3 regions of the Sinorhizobium sp. BJ1 genome follow, and region 2 is predicted to be linked to each of the others. Evidence: predicted binding sites of a transcription regulator. Region 2 holds the regulator's gene; each other region holds the start of a gene.

Region 1 (7,096 bases), on a different contig from region 2:
CGCCTCTACGACAAGGTCGCCGAGAAGTCCGGCTTCGTGATGTATCGGATGGTGATTTGAGGTCGCCCCGTCACACTCTTTCGACAAATCCATCCAGCACGCGCTTCTGACCGGCGCGGTCGAAATCGATCGTCAGCTTGTTGCCTTCGATCGCGGCAATGTTGCCGTTGCCGAATTTGAGATGGAAGACGCGGTCGCCGACACTGAAGCGCGAGGGTTCCGCGGTCGTCGACTTGGCGATGAGTTCGCCTTCAATGGTGCGGGTGCGGGGACCTGACTCGCCGTAGCCGATGCGCTCGACGGCGTGACCGGAGCGGGTACCCCAGTTGTCGCGGGTGGCGTCTGTGCGGTGCTGCTGGGCGCGTTTCCAGCCGGGCGTCTGGTAGGTGTTCTCGAAGGGGTCGGCCTTGTCGAAGCGCGATTGGCCGTAGCCGCCGCGATTGTAGCCGCCATAGGAGACGTCCTGCTCGGCAACTTCGATATGGTCAATCGGCAGTTCGTCCAGGAAGCGCGAGGGCATCGTCGACTGCCAGAGGCCATGGATGCGGCGGTTCGAGACGAACCAGATATGGCAGCGGTGCTTGGCCCGGGTGATGCCGACATAGGCGAGGCGGCGCTCCTCCTCGAGGCCGGCGCGGCCGCCTTCGTCGAGGGCGCGCTGGTGTGGGAACAGCCCTTCCTCCCAACCCGGCAGGAAGACGGTGTCGAATTCCAGGCCTTTGGCCGAATGCAGCGTCATGATCGACACGGCATCCATGTCCTCGTTCTGCTCGGCATCCATGACGAGCGCGACATGCTCCAGGAAGCCGCGCATCGATTCGAAGGCCTCCATCGAGCGGATGAGTTCCTTGAGGTTTTCGAGCCGCCCCGGCGCTTCGGCGGACTTGTCGGCCTGCCACATGGCGGTGTAGCCGCTCTCGTCGAGGATCTGCTCGGCAAGCTCCGTATGCGGCGTCGTTTCGAGCAAAGTCTGCCAGCGGCGGAAATCGGTGACGACGTCGAACAGCGCCTTGCGTGCCTTCGGCTTCAGCTCGTCGGTGTCGATGATCTCGGTTGCGGCGGCAAGCATCGGAATGTCGCGGGCGCGAGCATAGTCGTGCAGGTTGCGAACGGTGGTATCACCCAGGCCGCGCTTCGGCGTGTTGACGATGCGCTCGAAGGCGAGGTCGTCGGCCGGCTGGCAGACGAGGCGAAAATAGGCCATGGCATCGCGGATTTCCAGCCGCTCGTAGAAGCGCGGGCCGCCGATAACGCGATAATTGAGGCCGAGGGTGACGAAGCGGTCTTCGAATTCGCGCATCTGGAAGGAGGCGCGCACCAGGATCGCGATGTCGTTCAGCTTGTGCTTCTGGCGCTGGAGCTGCTCGATCTCCTCGCCGACGGCGCGTGCTTCCTCTTCCGAATCCCAGGCGGCGTGGACATGCACCTTCTCGTCGTCCGGATGGCTGCGCTCGGTGAAGAGCGTCTTGCCAAGCCGGCCCTCGTTGTGGGCGATCAGATGCGCGGCGGCGCCGAGGATATGTTCGGTCGAGCGGTAGTTGCGCTCGAGCTTGATGACCTTGGCTCCGGGGAAATCCTTCTCGAAGCGGAGGATGTTGTCGACCTCGGCGCCGCGCCAGCCATAGATCGACTGGTCGTCGTCGCCGACGCAGCAGATGTTGACGTGGGGCTTCCCTTCCGCCGTGCCGTGGGATTTCCCCTCCGCAACCCCTCCCCACAAGGGGGAAGGGCTAGACTGACGCGCCGCCGTGTCCTCATCTCTCGCGTGCGATGTGGAAAGGGAGGAGGCCGCACGGCCTTGCCCCTCCCCCTTGTGGGGAGGGGTTGGGGAGGGGTGTTCTTGAGGCGAAACTTGGTGTTTTCCCCGCGACCCCTGGTGCCGCTGCGCCAAGAGCCGCAGCCACATATATTGCGCCGTATTGGTGTCCTGGTACTCGTCGACGAGGATGTAGCGGAACTTGCCGTGATAGTCCTTGAGCACGTCCGGATTGGCGCGGAACATCCGGATCGGATGCAGGAGCAGGTCGCCGAAGTCGCAGGCATTCAGCGTTAGCAGCCGGTTCTGATAGGCGGCATAGAGCTCGCGGCCCTTGCCGTTGGCGAAGGCGCGCGCGTCGCCTTCGGGGATGTGCGCCGGGTCGAGGCCCTTGTTTTTCCAGGTGTCGATCATGCCGGCGAATTGCTTGGCCGGCCAGCGTTTGTCGTCGAGGCCTTCCGCCTGGATGAGCTGCTTGATCAGGCGGACCACGTCGTCGGTATCGAGGATGGTGAAATCGGACCTCAGCCCAACGAGTTCGGCATGGCGGCGCAGGAGCTTGACGCCGATCGAGTGGAAGGTGCCGAGCCAGGGCATGCCTTCGACCGCATGGCCGACGAGCACGCCGATGCGCTCCTTCATCTCGCGCGCCGCCTTGTTGGTGAAGGTCACGGCAAGGATCTGTGACGGGTAGGCGCGGCCGGTCGAAAGAATATGAGCGATGCGGGTGGTCAGCACGCGCGTCTTGCCGGTACCGGCGCCGGCGAGCACCAGGACCGGCCCCTCAAGCGTTTCGACGGCTTCGCGCTGTTCCGGATTGAGTCCGGAGAAATAGTCCGGCCGTTGGGTTTTGTCGCGGGCGGCCATGGCGCGCGCGGCGATGCCGCCGGCGGCAGGCGCGGGTTTGCGCGGCGCCGGCTCCTCGTCGAAGAAGGGAATGTCGTCGAAACCTTTGCTCATGCGGCCCAATGTAGTGATTCGGGACCGAAAGGCCAGAAAGGATGTTCCTCTTTTATTCCGGAGTCTCGTCGCATCCGAGCAAGCCTGTGGAAAGACTGGCGTTTTCAGGAGCGCGCTTTGACGTCGCTATCGATCGGCCATGGCGTCGAAGACCGGATCGACAGGAACCTGCAGCGCGGTCGCCAGCTGGTTGGTCTTGGCGGCCAGCGAAATGACGCGCAGCAGATCGGCGTGCGCGGCCTCGCTCATGCCCTTCGCCTTGGCGGCGGCCGTATGCGAATGGATGCAGTAGCCGCAGCCATTGGTGACGGAGACGGCGATATAGAGCATTTCCTTCACCAGCGGATCGAGCGCCGAGGGCGTCGCCATCACCGCCTTGACCTCCGCCCAGGTGCGTTCCAGGAGGTCCGGATCGAAGGCGAGCCAGAGCCACATATTGTTGACGAAGTCCGATTTCCGGGTGGCGCGGATATCGTCGAAAACCGCCTTCACGCGCGGGTTGGCTTCCGGATCGGACGGCGGGGCGACGGTGCTCATGCTGCCTCCTTCTCGCGGTTCCTAGACGAGGGCGAACACGCGCGCCGGACCGCCGGTGCCGCCGCGGTGCTTCGGCGCGCCGAGAACGAGCGTCGCGCCCTTGGCCGGCAGCCTGTCGAGATTGGCTGCAGCCTCCAGCCCCCAGCGGCCCTCCGGCAGCCAAGCGCGGTGGGTGGCGAAATCTGGCGATATGCCGTGATCGAGCGAGAGCGTGTCGACGGCGATCCCGGCCGCCTTCGTTTCCTCGAGCAGGAACTTGGCGGTTTCGACGTGGAAGCCCGGAAAGTGCAGCTTGCCCTCGCTGTCCGGGTTGCGGAACTTGTCCGTACTCACATGCGCCGACCAGCCGGAGAGCATGGCGACGCAGGCGTTCTCCGGGATGTCGCCGTTGGTGGCGATCCATGCCTTGATTTCGTCCGGCGTCACCTGCGCGTCCGGGTCGGCCGCGGCCTTCTCGCGAATGTCGACGACGCAGAGCGGCACGATGAGCTTCTCGACCGGCAGTTCGGCGACCGAAAGACCATCGACAGAGAAATGCAGCGGCGCGTCGACATGCGTGCCGGTGTGTTCGTTCAGCCGGAGCTCGAACAGGTTGAACGTGTGTTCGGCATAGTTGAATTTCTGCTCGCGGAAGAATTGCTGCTGGCCGAAGAAGGTCGGGAACTCTTCATGGAGTTCATGGGTGAGGTCGGTGGCGCTGGCATGGCCGGCTGCGAGCGCCGACGGCGCTATTCCCATCCCGGCGGCTGCAACGCCCGCTGTTCCCACTGCGGTGGCGCGGAAGAAGCCGCGTCGCGACAACATCTGCTGCTTTACCGATTCGATCACGCATGCATCGCACATGTGCTTTCTCCCCGCGCTTCAACGTCCGGCTTCAGCGGCAGAATAGCCGAGCCGCGGCGGCTGTAAACCCTGGTTATCCGGTGGAGCTGAGCGCTGGAGCGCCATGATGCGGACATCAAATTCTGCTTTCATTACAAATGCGTAATGATGGCGTTCCGAGATTGCCCGAAGGCGCGCTAATAACGATACTCTCGACAACTCGGAACGTTCCGCCGGTACGCGCCGCGCTGGAGCGCGTATCTTATTCGGAGACATGAATGCGCTTTTTGAAGCAACTGGCGATCAGCCTCGTCGTTCTCGTCGTCGGGGGCGCCGTCTGGGTGCGCTTTGTACCCGGAGCGGGAGAAACTCTGGGGGCGATCGGTGTTTCGCATCCGCTGATCGATGCGCTTTCGGGATCGCAAGGGGGGGAAGGCGCCGCAGGACAGCGCAATGGCGGGCGCGGAGAAGGTGGGCGCGGCGGCTTCTCGGACGGGGCGCTCGTGGTCGTGAGGCCGGCGGAAAGCGCGATCGTCAACGACCGCCTGAACGCCATCGGCAACGGCGAAGCCATCCGTTCGGTTACGGTGACGCCTGCTTCGACGGGCAATCTCACGGAAATCCTGGTAAAATCCGGCGACCGGATCGAGGAAGGCCAGATCATCGCGCGGCTTGACAACGACGAGCAGATGATTGCCGCCGAGCAGGCCAGGCTGACGCGTGACAGCGCCCGGGAAAAGGTCGAGCGCTATCGCAATCTCGGAACGGCGCGCGCGGTGACTGCGGTCGAGGTCCGCGACGCGGAGATCGCCATGCAGGCGGCCGAACTGGCGCTCAGGACGGCAGAACTGGATCTCAAGCGGCGCGACATCGTCGCGCCTTCAAAGGGCATCGTCGGCATCATCACCATCAATGTCGGCGACTACGTCACCACATCGACGCCGATCGCAGTCGTTGACGACCGATCGCAGATCCTTGTCGACTTCTGGGTGCCGGAACGCTTTGCCAGCAAGATTTCCGTCGGGCAGCCCGTCACGGCGAATGCAGTGGCGCAGCCCGGGCGGCAGTTGGACGGCGCCATCCATGCGATCGACAACCGTCTCGATCAGGCGAGTAGGACGCTCAGGGTGCGAGCGCGGCTGGAGAATCCGGACGACATGCTGCGCGCCGGCATGTCCTTTTCCGTCATGATGGCCTTTGACGGCGATCGTTACCCGACCGTCGATCCGCTGGCAGTCCAGTGGAGTTCGGAAGGGTCCTATATCTGGCGCGTCAATGGCGACAAGAGCGAACGGGTGCCGATCAAAATCATCCAGCGCAATCCCGACAGGGTACTCGTAGAGGCGCAAGTCGCCGAGGGCGACCGTATCGTGACGGAGGGTGTGCAGCGGCTGCGCGATGGCGGCGCGGTCCGCATCGCCGGTGAAGCGAGGTCCGAGCGCGAGCAGAAGGTGGCGGAGGACACGCAATGAACATCGGCATAGGCGGCCACCATGGCAGTTCGGCCGGCGGGCAGGGCGGAAAGACCGGCTTCACCGCGCTCTTCATCCGCCGGCCGATCTTCGCGCTCGTCGTCAACATGCTGATCGTGGTCGCGGGTCTTGCCGCCTGGAACGGCATCGAAATCCGCGAGCTGCCGCAGGTCGACCAACCGGTCATATCGGTCACGACGGAGTTCGAGGGCGCCTCGCCCGAGACGATCGACCGCGAGGTGACCTCGGTCATCGAAGGCGCTGTGTCGCGCGTCCAGGGCATCAAGGGCATCTCCTCTTCGTCGTCGTTCGGCCGCAGCCGCGTGACGCTCGAATTTTCCGACACGACCGACATCGGCCAGGCGGCCAACGATATCCGCGACGCGCTCGGGCGGATCACCGGCCAATTGCCGGATGACGCGGAGGAGCCGCGCATCGTCAAGGCCGATTCCGACAGCCAGCCGATCATGCGTCTGGCGCTGACCTCCGACACCATGTCGATGGAAGACATGACTCTGCTGGTCGAGAACGAGATCAGCGACCGGCTGGCGGCGGTCGAGGGCGTCGCCGATGTCACCGTCTATGGCGACCAGGAGAAGATCTTCCGCATCGACCTCAATCAGGCCAAGCTCGCCGGGCGCGGCGTTACCGTCGCCAATCTGCGCGAGGCGCTTGCCAATGCCTCCTATGATGTGCCTGCCGGGTCGCTGACGAGCGCCAGCCAGGATATTTCGGTGCGCGCGACGGCGGACCTGCAGACGCCCGAGCAGTTCGAGAACCTGATCCTCGGCAGCAATGTCAGGCTTCGCGATGTAGCGACGGTGACCCTTGGCCCGGACACGGGCAGCTCGGCACTGCGCTCCAACGGCCGCCAGGGCATCGGCCTCGGCATCATCCGCCAGGCCCAGTCGAACACCGTCGATATTTCCGAAGGCGTGCGCAAGGTGGTCGATACGATCTCCTCGGACATCCTGCCGCCGGGGACCGAGCTCAAGATCACCAGCGACGATGCGGTGTTCATCAATGGTGCAATCCATGAGGTGGAGATTGCACTCGGCGTCGCCGTCTTCATCGTCACGCTGGTGATCTATCTCTTCCTGCTCGACTGGCGCGCGACGCTGATACCGACGATCAGCATGCCGATCGCCCTGATAGGCACCGTGGCGGCGATCTATCTCGCCGGCTTTTCGATCAACATCCTGACGCTGCTCGCGATCGTGCTTGCGACCGGCCTCGTCGTCGATGACGCGATCGTCGTCTTGGAAAACATCGTGCGCCGCCGGGCGGAGGGGCTGGGTCCCCGCGCGGCCGCCGTGCACGGGACGCTCGAGGTCTTCTTCGCCGTTCTGGCGACCACCGCGACACTGGCGGCCGTCTTCGTGCCGCTTTCCTTCCTGCCGGGGCAGACCGGTGGGCTTTTCCGCGAATTCGGCTTCGTGCTCGCCTTCTCGATCCTGCTCTCCTCCTTCGTTTCGCTGACGCTCTGCCCGATGCTTGCCTCGCGCATGCTGACCAGCGAGGCGCATCCGCACCAGGGTCCGATGGCCCG
Region 2 (7,096 bases):
TAATCGTACTCCACGGGGCTTCACGCGTACGCATGTCACGGTAAGTCTTTGAAGATGCAATTAAAAAGGCCTGCACTATGAGGTGCAGGCCTTTTCTGAAACTGGCTCCCCGGGCCGGATTCGAACCGGCGACCTATCGATTAACAGTCGAGTGCTCTACCGCTGAGCTACCAGGGATCATCTGCGCCGCAGAAGTGAGGCTGCTAATACAAATGCTTTGTCGATTTGCCAAGCGGTTTTTCAAAAAAAATCTACGGTGCCGGTTGCGGGCCTGTGGAGAAAGCACCAACTGTTGGGAAGTTGGATGAAAGAGGCGTGATGACGAACGGCGGCAAGAAGAGGTACTTCGGCATCGATCCGCAAACGCGTCAAATCGTGCTCGGCAAGTGGCGGATCCCGTTGCCCGACTCGCCTGTATTGCGGATTTTGATCGGCTCGCTACTTGTTGTTTGCGGTCTGCTCGGCTTTCTGCCGGTCCTCGGCTTCTGGATGGTTCCGCTCGGCTTGCTCGTCCTGTCCCACGACATTCCTGCAGTGCGCCGTGCCCGCCGCAAGCTCGCCGTCTGGTGGGCCCGTCGACGGGGAACGCAGAATTCATCGGGGAAGTAGGCCACGCTCCGCAGCGACGCCGATTGAAACGCCATAAATCGCAGGCACCAACGGTGCCGCCTTGCAGGCTGTTCAAAGCTATTTGCGAATGTCCTTTTTAGACCTCTCCCTCTTGCGCTCCACATGGATTCGTTTTAAACGCCCGCCATCGCTCGATTTTCCGAGCACGAGAGGCCTCGTGGCGGAGTGGTGACGCAGAGGACTGCAAATCCTTGTACCCCGGTTCAATTCCGGGCGAGGCCTCCAAACAATTCCTTAAATATCACCGCTCAGCGCGATCGGTTTGAATCGCGCCGAAGGCCGGACATTCGAAAACGCCGGGTCGGCCTATCGCCCGCACCGGTCTCTACGCCTTCTCGACGTTCTCCGCCATGGCGTTCGCGTTCGCGCGCGAATTGCCGGCTTCCTTGATGATCTTTCGAGCCTGTTCTTCGGTGAGCTAGGGCTGTTCCGCAGCAACGCGGCGACGATCGCGCCCCGGGGATTTCCTGACCTCTGCCATGTGCTTCCTCCGACTTTCGCCGAATGACGGCGCCGAAGGAGGTAAGTCCCGTCTGTTGTGGCAGTGGGAACGACCGGGGGCTTGCCGGACGTGAGCGGTTCCAGGCAAAAGATAGTTCGGTGGTGGCCCTAATATTTGCGCCCGAGGCAGACGAACACTTAACAAGTCGCCAAGACTGCCCAAGCCGCTCAGTGATAGCGCCGCATCAGGCCGACGAGTTTGCCCTGAATCTTTACCCGGTCGGGACCGAATATCCGGGTTTCGTAAGCCGGATTCGCGGCCTCGAGTGCGATCGATGCGCCCTTGCGGCGGAATCGCTTCAAGGTTGCTTCCTCGTCGTCGATCAGCGCCACGACAATGTCTCCCGGGCTGGCGGTGCTCGTGTTTCGGATAATCACCGTATCCCCATCGAGGATGCCCGCCTCGATCATCGAATCGCCCTTGATTTCGAGCGCGTAGTGCTCGCCATTGCCGATCATCTCGACCGGTACGGAAATTTCGTGGGTGTTGTTCTGAATGGCCGAAATCGGCACGCCCGCGGCGATCCGCCCCATGACGGGCACCGTCATGGACGCGCTGTCGACCGGCGTCGGCGCAGGCTTCGGCGCGAGCGGGGGCTTGCCCAGGCTGCCCTCGATGACGCTCGGCGAGAAGCCGCGTCGCGGCTGAGAGGGAGCCGAATAGGCCTCGGGCAGTTTGATGACCTCGAGCGCACGGGCCCGATTGGGAAGCCGACGAATGAAACCGCGCTCCTCGAGCGCCGTGATCAACCGGTGGATGCCCGACTTCGACGCGAGATCGAGCGCATCTTTCATCTCGTCGAAGGACGGCGGGACCCCGGATTCCTTCATCCGTTCGTGAATGAACAGAAGCAATTCCTGTTGCTTGCGGGTCAGCATGCGCGTCACTCCAGATTCGCGAAACAAATCAAGAACAGAAACTATCCGTTCCATATGTGTTCCGCAAGCACTTAATATTCCGTGAACTTTAGCCGGGCGTCGAGGCGCGTCGCGGCAACCGGGAGCATTGCCGGACCGGAGTGACAAAGTGTTGGCGAGAGGCGCTTTCGGCGCAGCGTCGCACCTCGGGCGAACGTCCTCTTCGTCCGGGGGGACCTGCGCGTCGGCCTGACGAGCACTTCCTAGTAGGCGAGACGCAACCCGCCGGGGCTAAGAACGTCGAAATCAGGTTCAGGATAGGGGCCGTACCATTGGGTGTAGGTTGTGTTGCCCGTTGCACCCGTCGAAGCGCATCCTGAAAGTGTGAGAAGCGTGATTGCAGTGACGGCGATCAGAGATTTGAGGGGCATGATGTTCTCCACTTCCGGGAGTTGCCGATATGCAATGATGCCAGTAGCTAAGTCTCTCTCAAATCACGCTCTTTGGCAAGCGAGGGCCGATGCCAGAAGTCCGTTTCGGTCCGTGTAAACGCCGTGCCACCAACCTCCAGGGGTCCGGCCGGCGTTCCTTTACTTTCGGGACAGGCGATCGCGGCAGGTGAGGCGCGAATGCAGTTTCTGGTGGTGTTCCGGCGAGGGAAATCCTGGTGGAGTCGAAGGGAGTCGAACCCTCGACCTCCGCAGTGCGATTGCGGCGCTCTCCCAACTGAGCTACGACCCCAGCAAACCAAAGTATATAGGCGGATTTCACCGCCTTCGCCAGTCCATCCTTGTGCCGGGACGACCGCATGTTTTCCTAAAGTTGGGGTCGAGAAGGGTACGCGCCGCGGCGCCCGCTTCTTCACGGGGTGAGGATTTGCTCGAGTGTCGCGGCATCCTCGAGAAAGGCGGCCGGGTCGTCATTGGCGACGAATTCCAGCATCGCAAATCGCCGCCCGATCCAGCGAGACCGCGGAAGGGCGGAGAGGATCGTGCGCCAGTAGTCGGCCGCCGACGCCAAGGGAAAGCGGTTACGCTCCCGGTCCCAGGCGAAGACGTGGACATGGGACACATGCTGACCGACCCGCGCGACCTCGGCGAGCGCCTCCTCGACCGCGAGCCCGGGCCGCGGCTGCCAATAGAGATAGACATTGTCGTGGGCGATCGCCTCGATCAGGCGGCATGCCGAATCGGTCGTGTCCGTCAGGGATTGCGGATGATATTCCAACGACACGGTCACCTCGTGCCGCGCGGCCTCGGCGCCCATGTCGCGGATCGCATCTGCCGCAGCGCGTCTCTCAGCGGCGTTGTAGTCCTTGGAATCGCGCCGGCGCGTGCCGGGCCAAATGCGGATATTCGAGGCTCCGAGCGCGGTCGCACTTTCAACTGCGCGCACGAATTCGGAAAGGTCGTCGGTCGGTGGCGCGACGTAGGAGCCGTAGGATGTCGTCAGTCCAGCCCTTTTGCTGAGGCGCCCGACAATCCGGGCTATGGATGTCTTCCCGGGAGGAACATGAGCATCCCCCGCCCATTCGGCTGCGGCAATCCGGGCTTCTCTGGCCAGCTCGACAATTCTGTCCGGGGGCAAGCTACGGAAGGTGACGGTGCAGAGGCCGGCTTCGAAATTGCTCATGCCATGCGCTCCAAGTCGCTCTTGTGGATCTCGAATAGCAGCGGCCGATCCTCAAGAAAACGCTCGATTTCATCGACAGCCATTTCGCCGAGACGTGTCCTTTCGAGGCCGACGGCGCCGGCGATGTGCGGGGTCAGGAAAACGTTCGGCAGATCATAAAGAGGCGACGCATCTTCCGGCACCTCGGGATCTGTGACGTCGATGACGGCGTTGATCGCGCCCGTCTTCAACCTGTCGATGAGCGCGGTTTGATCGACGAGCGCCCCCCGCGCCGTGTTGATCAGGGTTGCCCCGTCCATCATCAAGGACAGCCGCCGTGCGTCGATCATGTGCCTCGTCTCGGGCAGCGCCGGCGCATGCAGCGAGACGATGTCCGAGTTCGCCATCAACGTATCGAGTTCAACTTTTTCCCCACCGAGGCCGGAAGCGCATTCCTGCCCGACCAGCGGATCGTAGAGCAGCACCCGATAATCGAAGGGGCGAAGGAGGTCGATCACCCGTCTTCCGATCCGCGAGGCGCCCACTATGCCGATCGTGCGGCGATAGTTTCCAATCGCCTGTCCCTGCAGGATCAGGGTCCGCTGGCGTCCTCTGTCGGCGGCATAGAGATCGCGGAAGCGAAAGACCTGCTTGCCCGCAAAAATGATTGCCGCGAGCGTGAACTCTGCGACAGGCACGGCATTGGCCACGGCCGCATGGCTCACGGTTATTCCCGCATCAAACACAGTCGTGTCGATCAGGCCCTTGACCGTTCCTGCCGCATGGACAACGAGGCGAAGGCGGGGCGCCGACCGAAGAACGGCCGCATCGAAGCGTGGAGCGCCCCAGCCGGTTACCAGGATTTCCGCTTCGGCGAGCAACCGCTTCGACCGGCTGTCGCCGAACACAGTCATCGGTTGCGGATCGAGTATGCGCGCAAGACCGTCGACCCGCGCGAGAAGTTCCGGCGTCAGGACGTGTTCCGTCCTTTCGGGCTGCATCGCAAAAGCCAGCGCCGGGCGGGTCATGGCTTGCGCCCCGGCGCCTGCATGGCACTGACGGTCACGCCTTGCTCCGCGATGGCGCGCAACGCGGCGATGTCCGGGGCGGCGGGCGGAACGTCCCAGTCGCTCGTTACGGCCGAGATGTCGCGAACCGCCAGGACGGCACAGCGAAGAATCGTTTTGCCAGCGGGAATCGTAGCCCGCAGTTGCGGTATCAACGTCTTTGCGGCGATGAGGTTGGTATTTGGTGGCGCCTTCTGCGCCAGACCTTGGCGCGCGACCATCGAGCCGAGGTCGCGAATTCCGCTGAAATCCTCTTCCCCGATGGCATAGGCCTCGCCTGTCGACGCGGAAAGCGTGTCGGCCTCGAAGTCTCGTCTGGCGATGGCAAAGCCGCCTTCGGCTGTTTCAAGCGGCCTCGGAGTCGTGATCCGGTGCACTCGCACATGCCAGGGTGAGGCCGGCAGCAGCCATGTCTCAACGACAACATCCGGCCAGGGCAACCACCTGGAAAAGAGCACATTGCCATCAAGCCGCGCCTCTTCGTTGGTCTCGCGCACGCGGTAATGAATGCCGTCGTCACTGAAAGCCAGCATGGAATCGAAGGCCCCGCCGGCAAAGGCCCGTTCGTCGCTCTCGACGCTGAAGCCGTAGCGCGTCGAATAAGCGAATTTCGCATATTTTTCCGAGCCGAAGCGCATCTGCCGGTTCTCCTGGCCGGAGGAAAGCGCCACGACGTCACCCTTGCAAGGCATCATCACCATGCCCGGATGACGGAGCGCAACCGTTTCGGAGGGCGGTGAAGGAGGCGTTTCCGTGAAAGTCCAGAACGGATGGTCATTGTCCACTGCGAGCGGCAGGAAGGCCTTGAACGCCCAATAGGGCGAGCCCGCCGAATTGTAGTTTTCCGACATCAAGAGGTTCGGATAGCTGTAACCGATCGACAGCACGCCGTCCCTGTGCGTCATCGGCTTGTCGGCCCACCATCTGAGGTGGCGAACACAAAGCCCCTTGATCTCGCCCCAAGGCAGCGCCTCGAGATCGGCGAAGGCCAGCGCCGACCAGAAACCGGCGCAGGCGAAGCGATAGGTGAGGCTGCGGCCAAAGGGGACGGTTGCTCCATCCTCGGCGAACCAGTGACGAAAATCCTGAGCAAAGGCGAGGGCGCGCTCGCGATAGCGCTTGGCGTGGTCATCCTCGACGAGGCGCGAGTAGATGAGGCTATAGAAATGCATCGCGAAGGGGATGTAGTGATCGACGCGCGGCACATTGCCGTCCCGATACCACCCGTCCGCAATGTAGAAGCCATCGAGCTCGGAGAGATAGGCATTCGTCAGGCTGCGGTCGTATTCTACGCCCAGGCGATCGAGGGCGATGTCGACCAGGATGCGGAAGAACTTCCAATTGTTGTCGGCGTAGTCGAATTTCCGCGCATGCAGCAGATAGGCGACAAGATTGTCCCGCGCCCGGCCGTTCAGCGGGTCCCATAGTTTCTCCGGCACCAGGGCAAGCGCGAAGCCGAGGGCGGCGAGTTCGACCATGCGCTGGTCGCGGTTGTTCACCTTGCCCCAGAATTCCGGATGGTTCGGATCGGTGCCGTTGGCGATGCCTTCGGCATAACGGTGCCAATGGGGGAAATCGCCGCCACCGGCGGCAAACGGCGCAAGGCCCCACAGAGGCCTCGCGAACCCCTCGAGATCGGCAGCGGCCCGATCGAAGTGGGCGGCCGCAGCGTCAAGGCGCACGCGCGCATTTCCCTCGGAAAAATAAGGCAACAGCGGATCGAAGAGGCCCAGCAGGGCGCGCTGCATGTCGCTGCGCGTTTCGAGTGGATTGGTGGCGAGCGGATTGGCACTGGCGGGATCATAGGTCATGGGCGCTGTCTCTGGTCCAAGCTTCCGCCGGGCACAGGGATCACCGCGTGAGACACATGCCGGGCGGGCGCCTCCCGATGATGGAGACGGAAATGCATCATGCCGATCGCCTCGCGACCAAGGGCGACGCGGTCGACACGCATCGTCGCAAGCCGGGGATTGGCCATCTCGGCGCAAGGCAGGTCGTCGAAACCGATGACGGCGAAATCCTCGGGCACGCGCCGGCCGATCTCCGTGACCGCCTCGAGAACGCCAACGGCGATAAAGTCGTTCATGCAGAACGCGGCGGAAAATCCGCCGTCCTCCGCGAGCGCGGCGAGCGTTGCCGCATGCGCCTCGACGCTGGAATTGCTCTCGAACGGCAGGCGGATGACGCGCGCTTCGCCCCCATCAACCGCGGCGACTGCCGCCTCGAAGCCGCGAACGCGCTCGCGGATCGTGTGCCGATGCGATCCGGTCAGGTGCAGTATGCGGCGATGGCCTGCATCGATTAACCGCTGCGTCGCCGCGTAGGCGCCGAAGAAGTTCGCGGGCGAGACACCGTCGAAACGCATCTGCACATCGGTGCCATTGACCAGAATGACAGGGGTGCCACTGTCCTCGAGCCATTTGCAAAGG
Region 3 (7,096 bases), 110 kb from region 2:
GTAGGGCAGGGACGTCCCCTCATGGGTGATCTCGAGGCGACCATCGGGATAGTCGCAGACAATGAGCTTCTGGCCGGCCAGCGCCGTGGCGAAATCCGTGGATCGAGGATGAACATCACCTTGTCATAGCGCAGCGTCAGCGACTGCGACAGCTTGCGGATCTCCTTGCGGCACATGGCGCCATCGAGGTTCTCATGCGCGGCAAACGGCCGATGCATGTCCTTCGGATTGCGCGGCGCCTTGCCAAAGCGACGATTGAAGTCGGCCATGAACGCCGGCGCATAGGCATTGGCCGCCGCGATCGTGTCGATGCCGCGCAGCCGCAGTTCCTTGACGAGGCGATCCTGCAGCGTCTGGTTGGCGCGCTCGACGCGGCCTTTGGCCTGCGGGGTATTGGCGCAGATGATGTCGATGTTGAGTTCATAAAGGGCCCGGCCGAACTGCGTCAGGCCACTGGTTCTGTCCTTCTTGGAAGCATGGGTGGTGCGGAAGATGCCATGCTTGTCGCTGTAGAAGGCGATCGGCTTGCCCCATTGCTGCAGGTAGGCCTTCGTCGCGTGCAGATAGTCGAAGGTGCTCTCCGAGGCAGCAAAGCGTAAGTGCAACAGCTTGCCGGTGGCATCGTCGATGTAGACGAGCAGGGCGCATTTGGGACCGCGGTTCTCGAACCACCAATGAAGCGAGCCATCGATCTGGACCAGTTCGCCGAAACAATCGCGCCGGCCGCGCGGCTGGAAAACCCGCTTCTTGCGCTCGCGTCGCGACACCCAGATGCCGGCTTCCATCATCCACTGACGCAGCGTCTCCTTGCTGACGGAAATCCGGTGGCGTTCGAGCAGCTTCTCGGCGGCCAACGTCGGTCCGAAATCCACGTAATGCTCACGCACCAGGTCGAGCACCAGGTTGCGGAAATCCTCGCTGTGGCACCGGTTGCTCGGCCGGCCGCGCTTCTTCGAGACGAGACCGTCGGCGCCGACCAGGTCATAGGCCTGCAACAGCCGATGCACCTGACTGCGACTGAGACGAAGCAACTCGGCCGCCTGGACGACGCTCAGGCTACCACCGCGAATCCGCTGGATCAGTTCAAGACAATGCAATTCCTTCTGCGACATGGTGATCAAACAAGACATGACGACTCCGAACGCTCATGGTCTCAACCACGCTTCACGTCGCCAGTCTTCCTTCCAAACCTTGACGTTTGACCAGCCTCCCAAGAGGCGACGACTGTCGCATCTCTAACTGGCTCATATGTCGCATCTCTAAAATGCCGCTACACAACAAGGTCGCATAAGATAGATTATGGAACATGCAATACGTGGCTAGAGGCCGCACGTCCCAATCTAAATCAACATCTTGCAGGCAAATTCTGTCAGCGGACTTTAGGCTTCTTCCGTCGATGGCATATCGATCTCGAACTCCAGCCGCATCATGTCGTAGGCCGGCTCGACATGCTCCGGCGTCTCGTCGAGCACAACGTCGTAATCCAATGGCACATGCATGTGGGTCAGCACCGCGCGCTTCGGCTGCAGCCGTTCGATCCAGCCAAGCGACTGCACCAGCGACAGATGACTTGGATGAAATTTGTACTGCAGCGTGTCGAGGACAAGCAGATCGAGCCCACTGAGCTTGTCGACGGTTTCGGCCGGAAAGTCGCTGACGTCGCTGCAATAGGCAAAATTGCCGATGCGGAAGCCGAGCGAATGGATATTGCCGTGGAACTGCAACAACGGCTGGAATGCAATCGGCCCGCCGGCGCCTTGAACGGTAAACGGTGGAAGATCTTCCGGCATGACGTGCGGCTCGACGATCGGCGGATAGCCGCTTCCAGGCGGCGATTCCAGACAGTACCGAAATCCGTCGCGAATCCGCCCCATGGTAAAGGCGTCTGCCCAGATCGGCACACGCTTGCGATTCTCGATAACGAAGCCGCGCAGGTCGTCGATCCCGTGCAGATGGTCCGCGTGGGCGTGGGTATAAAGCACGGCATCGATGTGGCGGACATTGGCCGCCACCATCTGGGTACGGAAATCCGGCCCCGTATCGACGACCACGGTCGTCTTGCCGCCCTCCGGTGCGATTTGCTCCACGAGCAGAGCGGCCCTCGAGCGACGATTCCGCGGGTTTGACGGATCGCAGGCGCCCCAATCGCCGGTGATGCGCGGCACCCCGGGCGACGAGCCGCAACCCAGGATCGTAAAGACGCGCCGGAACGCCATGTCAAAGCCTCGGCATCTTAGCGAAGATCCGAAGGGCGTTTTCCGTGGTGATCTCCGCGATCTCCTCCTTCGAGACGCCGATCGTTTCGGCGAGCACTTCGGCCGTATGCGCAACATAGCCCGGCTCGTTGCGCTTGCCGCGGAAAGGCTTCGGCGCCAGATAGGGCGCATCCGTCTCGACAAGCAGCCGATCGCGTGGAACCGTTTTGGCGATGTCCCTCAGTTCCTGCGACTTCGGAAAGGTGAGAATTCCGGAAAAGGAGACGTAGCCGCCGAGTTCGACGCCGATACGCGCCAGTTCGGCTCCAGACGAAAAGCAATGGAGAAGGAAAGGAAAGGCGCCCTTCCCGGCTTCCTCCGTCAGGATCGCGGCCATGTCGTCGTCCGCCGACCGGCTGTGAATGACGAGCGGCAAGCCGGTTTCACGAGCCGCCGTTATGTGGCGTCGCAAGCCTTCCGCCTGGGCATCGCGCGGCGCGTTGTCATAGAAATAATCGAGCCCCGCTTCACCGATCGCAACGACCTTCGGATGCGCCGACAGGCGGACGAGATCCTTCGTCGTGACGTCCAGTTCTTCGTCGGCGTTGTGCGGATGCGTGCCGACCGAGCAGAAGACGTTCTCATATTCCTCGGCGATCGCCAAAATCGTCTCGAACCGTTTCACACGGGTCGAGATTGTCACCATCTGGGTCACGCCTGCCTGCCGGGCGCGCTCGATGATCGCGTCGCGCTCAGCGTCGAAGTCCGGAAAATCCAGATGGCAATGCGTGTCGATCAGCATGGGTTCGCTCTCGCTTACGCTTCCGGCGCGACGTAACGCGGGAAGACCGGCTTCGGCGCCTCGAGCGGCGTTCCGGGCACCAGACGGCCGGACTCGCCGAGCTCGGCGAAACTGCGCTTTTCCGCAGGAACTGCCAGCAGATCCAAGAGCTTACCGGCCGAGTCCGGCATGAAGGGTTGCAGAAGGATCGCGATCTGACGCACGACCTCCGCCGTTGCGTACAGCACGGTCGCCATACGCTCCGGATCGGTCTTCTTCAGCGCCCAGGGCTCCTGGCCCGCGAAATAGCGATCCGTCTCGGAAACGACGGCGATGATCGCGGCAAGCGCGCGGTGGATGAGCTGCTTGTCCATTTCCTCGCGCGTCGCCTGGAGTAGCGAGTCAGCGGCAGCGAGCATTGCGCTATCCTCTTCCGTCAGCGCTCCGCACGCCGGGATCTGGCCGTCGCAGTTCTTGACGATCATCGATAGCGAGCGGCTGGCCAGATTGCCGATCCCGTTGGCGAGGTCGGAGTTGATTCGGGTCGCGATCCCCTCCTCGCTGTAGCTGCCGTCCTGGCCGAAGGAGACTTCCCGCAGGAAGAAATAGCGGATCTGATCGAGGCCGAAATGCTCGACGAGGTTGAACGGATCGACCACGTTGCCGAGCGACTTCGACATCTTCTCGCCCTTGTTGAGCAGAAAGCCGTGCGCGAAGACGCGCTTCGGCAGCGGCAGTCCGGCCGACATCAGGAAGGCCGGCCAATAGACGGCATGAAAGCGAATGATGTCCTTGCCGATGACGTGGATATTTGCCGGCCAGAACTTTGCTCGCGGCCCTGATGGATCGGTCAGATAGCCCGTCGCGGTGACATAGTTCGTCAGCGCATCCACCCAGACATACATGACATGGGAAGGATCGTTCGGGACACGGATGCCCCAATCGAACGTCGTGCGCGAGACCGACAGATCCTTCAGGCCCGACTTGACGAAGGAGATGACCTCATTTCGCCGCTCGGCCGGGCCGATGAAATCCGGGTTCTCCTCGTAATGCTTCAGGAGCTTTTCCTGATAGGCCGACAGGCGGAAGAAGTAGCTTTCCTCCTCCACCCACTCGACCGGCGTTCCCTGAGGCCCGTAGCGCACGCCGTCGCCGCGCAGTTCCGTCTCATTTTCCTGGTAGTAGGCCTCGTCGCGGACGGAGTACCAACCGGCATAGGAATCCTTGTAGAGATCGCCCGCCTCGCCCATGCGGATCCAGATCGCCTGCGATGCCTCGTGATGTCGCTTCTCCGTTGTGCGGATGAAGTCGTCATTCGATGCGTTAAGCAGCTCGGCCATCTTTTCGAACTCGGCAGAGTTGCGGTCAGCGAGCTCCTGCGGCGAGATGCCTTCCTTCCGCGCCGTCTGCTGCATCTTCTGGCCGTGTTCGTCCGTGCCGGTCAGGAAGAAGACCTCGCGCCCGTCCAGCCTCTGATAGCGCGCCATGGCATCCGTCGCGATCAACTCATAGGCATGACCGATATGCGGTTTGCCGTTGGGATAGGAAATCGCGGTGGTGATGTAAAACGGGGACGTGTCTCTCATGGCGGACTTCGACTTACCTCGGATCGGAAACTACCGCTGCTATTAGCGCATCGCCTTTAGGTAGGGAACCGCCGCGCCAGAAAAAGCCTCACCGACAAGTGTGCCGCTTTCTTCCGCGGACGTTGACATCTGCGGCCATCAGGAACAAAACAGAAACACGGAAAAAGGGGAAATGCCGTGCTAAGCGACCTCAAGGACAAATTCGAGAAGGCTTCGGCCGCCTATGCGGCCGAGCACGCGATCATTCGCGATCCGGATTGGTACATTCTGAAGCTGCAGGAAGAGCTGGGTGAGCTCACACAGGCATGGAACAAAGCGAGCGGTCGCGGCCGAAAGCGCGGCGCGCCGATCGAGGAACTGCGCCGGTCGCTTGCGGATGAAACAGCCGATCTCCTCGGCCACGTCCTGCTCTTTGCGCACAACAACGGTATCGACCTTGCCGCGGCGATCGAGCGGAAGTGGAAATTCAGGCCGGCCCTATAAGGCGTCCTTCAGATCATCGAGCAGTGACAGGATCGTCTGCTTGCGATCGAGATTGTACGCGTCGCTTAAATTCAGGCGCTCGGTAAAACTGCTGGAGAGCCTTGCAAAGCGCTCGGCGCGGCCGATGTCGCCGGCAATCGCCGCCTCGCGCGCCAGTCGCATCACACGCCCCATGAGGAGCGACGAGAAGAAGTCGTAGATCGTTTCGCCATCCTTCGCCGAAAGGATATCGGCAAGCTTGTGCATCTGCTTGCGGACAGCTGGCCCCTGCCCTCTAATGACGTCCTCGAAGGCGGCGGCGATATCGACGCCGCCATAGTTGATCAGCTTCAGCGCCTCCGAAACGCTGCCGCTCGCCGCGGCAACGATCGCATCGGCGTTCGGACCCGTCATTTCGAATCCCAGATGGGTGAGCGCCAGGCGCATGGAGTCGGCCTCGAGCGGCTTCAGCCGCAGCGGCAGACAACGCGAACGGATCGTCGGCAGCAGCTTGCCCGGCGCGTGCGTCAGCACCAGGAAGAGCGAGCGGCGCGGCGGTTCCTCGAGAATCTTCAGAATGGCGTTGGCCGCATTGCGGTTGAGGTCGTCGGCAGGGTCGATGATGACGATGCGCCAGTTCCCCGTTCCCGATGTCTGCCCGAAGAACTTTCCGGCGCGCCGGACCTCGTCCACAGTAATTGCCCCTTTCGCCCTGCCCGTCTTCTCATCGACGGGGCGCGTCAGATGCAACAGGTTGTGCGACGCGCCGGAGGCAAGCTGGCGCGTGACGATCGAAGTCGGAACGGGGTCTGCGAGGTGCTCCGGCGCCTGCGCAGGCTCCGGATGGCTGAGCACATGGTTGGCGAATCGGAAGGCGAGCGTCGCCTTTCCAATGCCTTCCGGACCCTCGATGAGGATCGCATGGTGACCCTTGCCGGACCTGTAGCTCTGCGCCAGAAAGGCTTCGGCATCCCGATGGCCGAAAAGCTTGCTGTTTTCGACGGGAGCGACTGCCCCTTCGAGCACGCCGGGACGTTCCATCGTCATGACGCCGCTTCCACCCTGGACGGTTGCGGTTCGCCATCGCCCGGCAGCAGCGCTTCCACGTGCCTCAGCACTTCTGCGGCGATCACTTCCGGCGGACGCGTCGCGTCGACGACACGGCACCGTTCCGGATCGGCCTCGGCAATATCCAGGAAGGCCTCCCGGCGTTTCTCGTGCGTCTCCAGCTGCTCCTTCTCGAACCGGTCAGGCCCCTCATTGGCGGAACGGCGCCGGGCGCGTTCGAGCCCGACCTCTGCCGGCAGGTCGAAGATGATCGTCCGATCGGGAGTGACGCCGTTGACGGCGACGCGCTCGAGCGTTTCGACGAAGCCCGGCTCGAGATTGCCGGTGACCCCCTGGTAGACGCGGGAGGAATCCATGAAGCGATCGCAAAGGACGATCCTTCCCTGCTGCAAGGCGGGCCGGATGACTTGCTCGACATGATCGCTGCGCGCCGCCGCGAAGAGAATCGCTTCCATGCGAATGCCGAAGGGCTCCGCCGCGCCTGACAGCAGGACGTGTCGAACCGCCTCCGCGCCGATGGAGCCACCGGGCTCCCGGGTGGTCAGCACGTCATAGCCTCGGGCACTGAGCGAATCGGCAAGAAGGCGCATCTGGGTCGACTTTCCCGCCCCTTCTCCACCCTCGAATGTTACGAACAAACCCTTTGTTGGCGACACAAGTTCTTCCAGATCGGCGTGCATATCGGTTCTGTTTAGCCGATTGATCTGACGGAAGGAACCGCCAAGCGCCGCATTTGTCACAGCCAGAAGAACAGGAGTTCCTGAAGCGCATCGAGCGCACGGCTAGTGAGCGTGCCGGGTTCTACCGCCTCGGCCGTTTTGACCGGAACTTCCCTCAGCAGCTTGTCGCCGTTCCAGAGTTTGACGACGCCCACTTGCTGACCGGCCGCCACCGGCGCTGCCAGTGGCCATTTATAGACGATCCTCGCCGTCAGCCGTTCCGGATTGTTGACCGGAAGCAGCAAATCGACCGGGCCGGCGGCAACCAGCGAGACACGAGACGCT

Evidence for each region. Region 2 encodes LexA, which represses DNA repair genes until DNA is damaged. Its sites were predicted from a motif close to TGTTCNNNNTGTGTTCNG; they were not measured.
Region 1: a site for LexA is predicted at 2,759-2,776, ahead of CO676_RS08015 (UvrD-helicase domain-containing protein). Genes of this name have one in related genera too.
Region 3: a site for LexA is predicted at 4,703-4,720, ahead of CO676_RS10085 (MazG nucleotide pyrophosphohydrolase domain-containing protein). Genes of this name have one in related genera too.

Annotation. Positions count from the first base shown of each region.
Region 1 is NZ_NWTH01000004.1:399,305-406,400, forward strand. It holds gene CO676_RS08010 (GNAT family N-acetyltransferase) at 1-60, shown strand, start outside; gene CO676_RS08015 (UvrD-helicase domain-containing protein) at 71-2,716, opposite strand; gene CO676_RS08020 (carboxymuconolactone decarboxylase family protein) at 2,843-3,253, opposite strand; gene CO676_RS08025 (cyclase family protein) at 3,275-4,096, opposite strand; gene CO676_RS08030 (efflux RND transporter periplasmic adaptor subunit) at 4,354-5,547, shown strand; gene CO676_RS08035 (efflux RND transporter permease subunit) at 5,544-7,096, shown strand, end outside.
Region 2 is NZ_NWTH01000005.1:451,417-458,512, reverse strand. It holds tRNA gene CO676_RS10650 (tRNA-Asn) at 103-177, opposite strand; gene CO676_RS10645 (hypothetical protein) at 319-609, shown strand; tRNA gene CO676_RS10640 (tRNA-Cys) at 782-855, shown strand; gene lexA (transcriptional repressor LexA) at 1,300-2,010, opposite strand; gene CO676_RS35190 (hypothetical protein) at 2,253-2,420, opposite strand; tRNA gene CO676_RS10620 (tRNA-Ala) at 2,655-2,730, opposite strand; gene CO676_RS10615 (TIM barrel protein) at 2,851-3,621, opposite strand; gene CO676_RS10610 (hydroxyacid dehydrogenase) at 3,618-4,628, opposite strand; gene CO676_RS10605 (DUF2264 domain-containing protein) at 4,625-6,478, opposite strand; gene CO676_RS10600 (LacI family DNA-binding transcriptional regulator) at 6,475-7,096, opposite strand, start outside.
Region 3 is NZ_NWTH01000005.1:336,849-343,944, reverse strand. It holds partial or broken gene CO676_RS10105 (ISNCY family transposase) at 1-1,130, opposite strand, end outside; gene CO676_RS10100 (MBL fold metallo-hydrolase) at 1,380-2,216, opposite strand; gene CO676_RS10095 (TatD family hydrolase) at 2,218-2,997, opposite strand; gene metG (methionine--tRNA ligase) at 3,012-4,562, opposite strand; gene CO676_RS10085 (MazG nucleotide pyrophosphohydrolase domain-containing protein) at 4,740-5,045, shown strand; gene CO676_RS10080 (DNA polymerase III subunit delta') at 5,040-6,071, opposite strand; gene tmk (dTMP kinase) at 6,068-6,772, opposite strand; gene CO676_RS10070 (D-alanyl-D-alanine carboxypeptidase family protein) at 6,829-7,096, opposite strand, start outside.